Regions from separate parts of the Luteimonas viscosa genome, predicted to be linked through region 2. Evidence: predicted binding sites of a transcription regulator. Region 2 holds the regulator's gene; the other holds the start of a gene.

Region 1 (3,406 bases), 1.3 Mb from region 2:
CTCGGCGCCCGCCTGCTGCGCCTCGATCACCTCGCGCGCCAGCCGGCCGATGACCTTCGGGTCGATCCCGTAGTCCTCGTCGCCCATCAGCGCCTCGCCGGACAGCTTCAGCAGGACGCGGCGATAGGCGAGCTGGGACATCCGGACCTCGGGGCTGGGGGGCGCGGGAATTCTAGCCCATCGCCGTCGATGCCGGTTCGGCGTCGGGCCGCCTTCCCGGTTCAACCACCGGGCGTGGCGACCTGGTTGCGGCCATCGCGCTTGGCGCCGTAGAGCGCCTCGTCGGCCGCCCGCAGCAGCGCGTCGGCACTGGCGAACTGGTCGCTGCCGCCCTGGCAGGCCAGTCCCGCGGAAAAGGTGATGTACAGGGGAACGCCGTCGATCAGCGCCATCGGCGTGCGCGAGATCTCCGCCAGGATCCGCTCGAGCGTGACGCGCGCCGCAGCGGCGTCGCAATTGCCGAGCACGATCAGGAATTCCTCGCCGCCGTAGCGCGCGAGCAGGTCGCTCTGCCGCAGCTGCGCGGCAAGGCAGCGGGTGAACTCCTGCAGCACCTGGTCGCCGACCAGGTGCCCGTGGCGATCGTTGATGCGCTTGAAGTCGTCGAGATCGATGAAGGCGATCGACAGCGGCCGGTCGTGGCGCAGCGCTTCCTCGAACTCGCGCTCCAGCACCTCCTCCAGCTGCAGGCGGTTGTAGGCGCCGGTGAGCGGGTCGCGCCGCACCTGTTCGGAGAGGTCGCGCGTCCTGGCCTTGAGCACGTCGATCTCGCGCCTGGCGTCGGCGGCGTTGCGGATCTCGATCAGGTTGCGCACCACCATCAGTTCCTGCACCCGGCCATGGAGCGCGCGAAGCTCGCGCGGATGTTCCAGGCGCACCTCGAACAGGGCCTCCAGCTCCGGTGCCGATGCCGACATGCGTTCGAGCAGGCGGGCGGTCTCCAGCCCGGTCAGCCCGGTGCGACGCTCCAGCTCGGTGGCGATCGCCCGCAGTTGCTCCGGGGTGCCCGCCCGCAACCAGAGGTCCGCGAGCAGGCCGGAGCCCGCGACGCATGCGAGTTCGGGATCGCCCTCGTAGTGCCCGCATTCGTGGCGGGCGACGATCCGCTGCAGGTAGGCGGGCAGGTTCCAGCGCGCCGCCAGCCAGGCGCCGACCTCGGCGTGGTCGCTGCCGAACAGTTCGCGTTCGCGCTCCAGCGACAGGATGCTGGCGGGTACGTTGCCGATCTCGGCGTAGCGGTCCGGCAGGACCTGCATCAGGGCCAGCGCCCCGATATCCTGCAGCAGGCCGCCGAGCATCAGTTCTTCCAGTTGCTCCAGCCCGGCCCGCTCGGCGAGCAGGCGGCTGGCCATGGCGCTCAGCACGCTCCGGCGCCAGAAGTGCTCCCGCGCCGCCGCGACCTGGCCACCTCCGCGCATCGCGGCCGCCAGCGAGAACCCGAGCGCGAGAGTGATCGCCGCGTTCAGGCCGAGCAGGGCGAGCGCCCGCGAGACCGTCGCGGCCGGGCGCCTGGTGGCGCTGGCGAACAGCGGCGAGTTGGCGATGCGCAGGATCCTGGCGCTGAGCGCGGGATCGTGGTTGATCACCTCGGCGGTGGCGGCCAGGTGGGCGGCAGGATCCTGGGCAAGCGCGATGACCCGCAAGGCCACACCCGGCGGGCTCGGCAGGTCGCCGCAGCGGTCGAGCAGGATTTCGAACTCCGGGTGCATCGAACTGCGGGCTCCATGAGGGTATGGCCGACCGCCTGGGCGTTGCGCAGGCGGGGGTGGGCGCCTTCGTTATCGGCCGATGGTCGCGCAGCTGTAGCGGGCGCGCAGGCCCGGGGGGACTCCCCGCAGGCGGCCCGCGCGCCGCGGTCGTTCAGCCGATCAGCGCCCACTCGATTCCGGTGCCTCGACGCCGGCCGCCTTCCCCGGGCGAGGCCGCTGGGGGCCCGGCGCCACGCTCTGCCGTTGGCCGGAATGGCGACGACACCAGCAGCGATGGGTGGCCCGGGAGCTGCGGAGCGGGCGCATTGTCCTCACACCCGGAGGCGTACTATCGCGTCGATGCCGTCCTCCGCGGTCGGCAGAGGGGTTCCGTGGACAGTCAGGATGACAGGATCGCTCTTGCCGTGGCGCAGCGTGCCGGCGAGAGTGCGGACGCGGCGCGGATCGCAGAGGCGATCGGGGAGATCTGGGATCGGATCGATGTCGCGCTGGCGCCGATCATCGGACAGCGTGGCGTGGCTGCGCTCTACAGGCGCAGCCTGTATCTCGCCGCCGCGGCCCATTCCTGGCTCGCGCTGCAGGAAGACCCGCAGGCGCCACCGGACCTCGTGGCCCTGAAGTCGTCGATCGCGCGCCAGCCTCCCCCCGAGGCCGCGGCCGGCGGCGTCGCCCTGCTGCAGGCCTTCCACACCCTCCTGACCAGCCTGGTCGGTCCTTCGCTCACCCTGCGCTTGCTCGACGCCGTGTGGACGCCACCTTCCCCCACCAGCGGCTCGTCCGCCCAGGATCCATCGCCATGACCTCTGTCACCATCAACCGCCTGGCTACCGGCGTGCCGGGCCTGGACGACGTGCTGGGCGGAGGCCTGCCGGAATACTCGTTCAACCTCATCGCCGGTCCCCCGGGCAGCGGCAAGACCACGCTGGCGCACCAGATGATGTTCGCGCTGGCGACGCCGCAGCGTCCGGCACTGTATTTCACGGTACTCGGCGAGCCGCCGCTGAAGATGCTGCGTTACCAGCAGCAGTTCGCGTACTTCGACAGCGCCGCGATCAACCAGTCCATCCGCATGATCAACCTTTCGGAGGAAACCGGTGCGGGCGATCTCGACCGGGTCCTGCAACGCATCGTCGAGGCGATGGAGACGCACGCGCCGGCGCTGGTGTTCGTCGATTCGTTCCGCTCCGTGGTGCTCGCCAGCGGATCCGCCGGCACCGGGCACAACCAGTTGCAGCAGTTCGTGCAGCAGCTCGGCATGCTGATGACCAGCTGGCAGGCCACGACCTTCCTGATCGGCGAATACTTCACCGAGACCGGTCCCAACCCGATCTTCACCATCGCCGACGGGCTGATCTGGCTGCGCCAGAGCGTCGAGCGCAACTCGATGGTGCGCAAGATGGAGATCATGAAGATGCGTGGACAGCCGACGCTGCCGGGGCTGCACACCTTCCGCATCGGGGAAAGCGGCATCAAGGTGTTCGCGCCGGCGCGGGTTTCGGTGGACGCGATCGACAACCTTCCGGCACGGGACGACGTGCGCCTGCGGATGGGCGTGCCGCGCCTGGACGAGATGCTCGGCGGCGGCCTGCCCCGCGGCTACTCGCTGCTGGTGGCCGGGCCCTCGGGCTCGGGCAAGAGCATCCTCGCCGCCTCGTTCTTGGCCGAGGGCGTGCGCGCCGGCGAGGCGGGCGTCATCG
Region 2 (3,406 bases):
CGGCCGGCGCGTCCAGCCCCTGGATCGAGGGGCCGTAGCCGTGGCTGGAGAGCTGCAGCGGGCGGTCGGCGCCCGGCGCGTATTCGCCCAGGCCTTCGTGCACGGTACGCACCAGCTCCACCACGCGGCGGATGATCTGTCCGGTGAGGTCCTGGTAGCCCTGGGCCGCGGTCATCTCGGACAGCCGCGCGCGCACCGCCGAAACCGTGGCCGCTTCGGCATCGGCATCGGTGGTGGGCAGGGTGCCGAGCAGGATCCGGCACTCCTGGATCAGGTCCAGGGTGTGGTGGCTGGCCTCCTCGCTGACCTTGACCACGTGCTCCAGGCGCAGGCAGGCCTCGGGCAGCGAACCGCCGCCGGTGCCGGTGCCGAGCGCCTGCTCGAGCTCGCGCGCGAGCTTGACCAGCCCCTGCACCAGCGGCTGCGTGCGCCACTGGATGAGCTCGTCGACGTTGCTGCGCCAGGCCTGGTCGTCCTGGTCCTCGAGCGCCGCGAGCGCGGCATGCAGGCACTCGATCAGCGCGGCGCGCTCATCGATCGCACCGGCGCCCGGCGCGATGGCGGCGGGCGCCGCGCTCACGCCGCGGCCCCGAGGCGCTCGAACACCTTGCCGAGCTTGTCGCCGAGGGTGGCGGCGGTGAACGGCTTGATCACGTAGCCGTTCACGCCCGCCTGCGCGGCCTCGATGATCTGCTCGCGCTTGGCCTCGGCGGTCACCAGCAGCACCGGCGTCTTCGCCAGCGCGGCGTCGGCGCGGATCGCCTTGAGCAGGTCGATGCCGGGCATGCCGGGCATGTTCCAGTCGGTGATCACCAGGTCGAACGGACCCTTGCGCAGCTCGATCAGGGCGGTGCTGCCGTCGTCGGCCTCGGTGGTGTTGAAGAAGCCCAGGTCGTTGAGCAGGTTCTTGACGATGCGACGCATGGTCGAGAAGTCGTCGACGATCAGGATGCGGATGTTCTTGTCCATGCGGACCTCTTTCGGGTTGCGTGTGTGTGGTTGCGCGTCGCTGCGCTCAGGGCAGGTAGTCGTCGTCGTCTTCGTCGCCGCCGTCGCGGCGCCAGTCGGCGAGCCGCGCGCGCAGCCGCACCGCGGCCTGGCCATGGATCTGGCAGGCGCGCGATTCGCTGACGCCGAGCACCGCGCCGATCTCGCGCAGGTTGAGTTCCTGTTCGTAGTACAGCGACAGCACCAGGCGCTCGCGTTCGGGTAGGCCGTCGATGGCTTCGGCCAGCGCGTCGCGGAACGCGCCCTGCTCGAACTCGCGTTCGGGCGTGGCGCTGGCGTGGCGGGCCAGCCGCGGCTCGCCATCGTGTTCGTCCATGTGCGCGTCCAGGCTCACCAGCTGCCCGCGCGCGGCGTTCTCGACCATGCCGTGGTATTCGTCCAGCGACACGCCCAGCGCGGCGGCGACCTGCTGCGCGGTGGCGGCCTGGCCGGTGCTCTGCTCGATCGCGCGGGTGGCGGCGACGATGTCGCGGTAGCGCCGGTGGACCGAGCGCGGCACCCAGTCGCCGCGGCGGATCTCGTCGATCATCGCGCCGCGGATGCGGATCGAGGCGTAGGTCTCGAACGCCGCGCCCTGGTCGGACTGGAAATTGCGCGCGGCGTCGATCAGGCCGAGCATGCCGGCCTGGATCAGGTCGTCGATCTCCACGCTCGCCGGCAGGCGCGCGGCGAGGTGGTGGGCGATGCGTCGCACCAGTTCGCCGTGCTTCTCGACGACTTCGGCGGCGCTGCCCTGCTGGTTGGCGCGGTACTGCGCGGTGGCGGTGGCGTTCATGCCGCGGCCCCCCGCGTCGCCGCCGGGGCGACCAGGCGTTCGAGGAAGAACTCGACGTGTCCGCGCGCGCCGCTGGGCGACTGCCACTGGCGCGAACGCCGGGCGATGTCGCGGAACGCGACCGAAGAGGGCGCCGACGGGAACACGTCGACCACCGCTTCCTGGCGCTGCACCGCGCGACGCAGCCATTCGTCGCGCGGGATCGCGCCGAGGTAGTTGAGGGTGACGTCGAGGAAGCGCGCGCTGACGCGCTCGAGCTTCTCGAACAGCTGCTTGCCTTCGCGATGGTCCTGCACCTGGTTGGCCAGCACCTGCACCCGGCTGACGCCGCGCTCGCGGCTGAGCACCTTGATCAGGGCGTAGGCGTCGGTGACCGAGGCCGGCTCGTCGCAGACCACCACGATCACGTCCTGCGCGGCCTGGCAGAAGGTCAGCACGCCGTCGGCGATGCCGGCGGCGTTGTCGACCACCATCACGTCCAGGTCCAGGTCGAGTTCGGAGAACGCATGCACCAGGCCCACGTGCTGGCTGGGCTGGAGTTCGGTCATGTGGCGCTTGCCCGACGCGGCGGGGACGATCATCAGCCCGTTGGGGCATTCGATCACCGTGTCGCGCAGCTCGCAGCGGTCGGCGAACACGTCGGCCAGGGTGAAGGTGGGCGTCAGGCCCAGCATCACGTCGACGTTGGCCAGGCCCAGGTCGGTGTCCAGCAGCAGCGTGCGCTGGCCGGCGTTGACCAGGGCGGTGGCGAGGTTGACCGAGACCGAGGTCTTGCCGACGCCGCCCTTGCCACTGGCGACGGCGATCACCCGGACCGGGCCCGCGGGCGCGTCGGCGCCTTCCGGGCCGCTGGACAGGGCGTGGGGCAGGTGGGGGTCAGGCGACTGCATGGCGATCCTCGGTGGCGAGGGGGTTATCGGCAGCACGGCGGGTTTTCTCCAGTGACTGGACGAGGCGGGTGGCATCGGCGGCGTCGAGGTCCGACGGCACCTGCTGGCCCTGGGTGGTGTAGGCAAGTCCCAGGCCATGGCGGGCCAGGACCGAGAGCGCCGAGCCGAGGCGCCCGGTTTCGTCGAGCTTGGTCAGCACCACGCCTTCCGGCTTGGCCGGGCGGTAGCGGCGGATCACCTCGCCGAGGTCGTAGGGGTGGGCATTGGCGGGCAGCACCAGCAGGCTGCGCACCTTGCGCGCGGCACGCAGCCACAGGATCTGGCTGAACACGGCGCGGTCGCGCGGCGCGTGGCCGGTGGTGTCGACCAGCACCAACGGGTAGTCGACCAGCTGCGCCAGCGTGTCCTGGAGGCGTTCGGGCCCTTCGGCCTCGCACACGGTGATGCCGAGGCGGCGGCCATGGGCCTGCAACTGTTCGCGGGCGCCGGCGCGCTCGCAGTCGGTGGTGACCAGGGCGACGTCGCGGGCGCGATGGCGGGCGGCGAAGCGCGCGGCGAGCTTGGCCGCCGTCGTCGTCTTGCCGGCGCCGGTCGGGCCGACCAGGGCGATCACGCCGCCGTCTTCCAGCGGTTCGCTGCGGGTGACGGTGATCATCCGCGCCAGGGTTTCGAACATCGGCCCGTGGATCGCATCCACCGGCAGCCGCGGGTCGATCTGCGCGGCCACTTCGCG

What was found. Region 2 encodes FliA, which starts transcription of late flagellar genes. Its sites were predicted from a motif close to TAAAGTTTNNCNNNCNNNGGCCGATAA; they were not measured.
Region 1: FZO89_RS14580 (GGDEF domain-containing protein) is a predicted target of FliA. The motif match lies at 1,779-1,805, and genes of this name have one in related genera.

What each region holds. Positions count from the first base shown of each region.
Region 1 is NZ_VTFT01000001.1:3,289,379-3,292,784, forward strand. Features, by position in the region: gene pyrH (UMP kinase) at 1-141, opposite strand, end outside; gene FZO89_RS14580 (GGDEF domain-containing protein) at 222-1,709, opposite strand; gene FZO89_RS14585 (hypothetical protein) at 2,114-2,509, shown strand; gene FZO89_RS14590 (ATPase domain-containing protein) at 2,506-3,406, shown strand, end outside.
Region 2 is NZ_VTFT01000001.1:1,958,872-1,962,277, reverse strand. Features, by position in the region: gene FZO89_RS08665 (protein phosphatase CheZ) at 1-580, opposite strand, end outside; gene cheY (chemotaxis response regulator CheY) at 577-969, opposite strand; gene FZO89_RS08655 (RNA polymerase sigma factor FliA) at 1,016-1,783, opposite strand; gene FZO89_RS08650 (MinD/ParA family protein) at 1,780-2,748, opposite strand; gene FZO89_RS08645 (flagellar biosynthesis protein FlhF) at 2,660-3,406, opposite strand, start outside.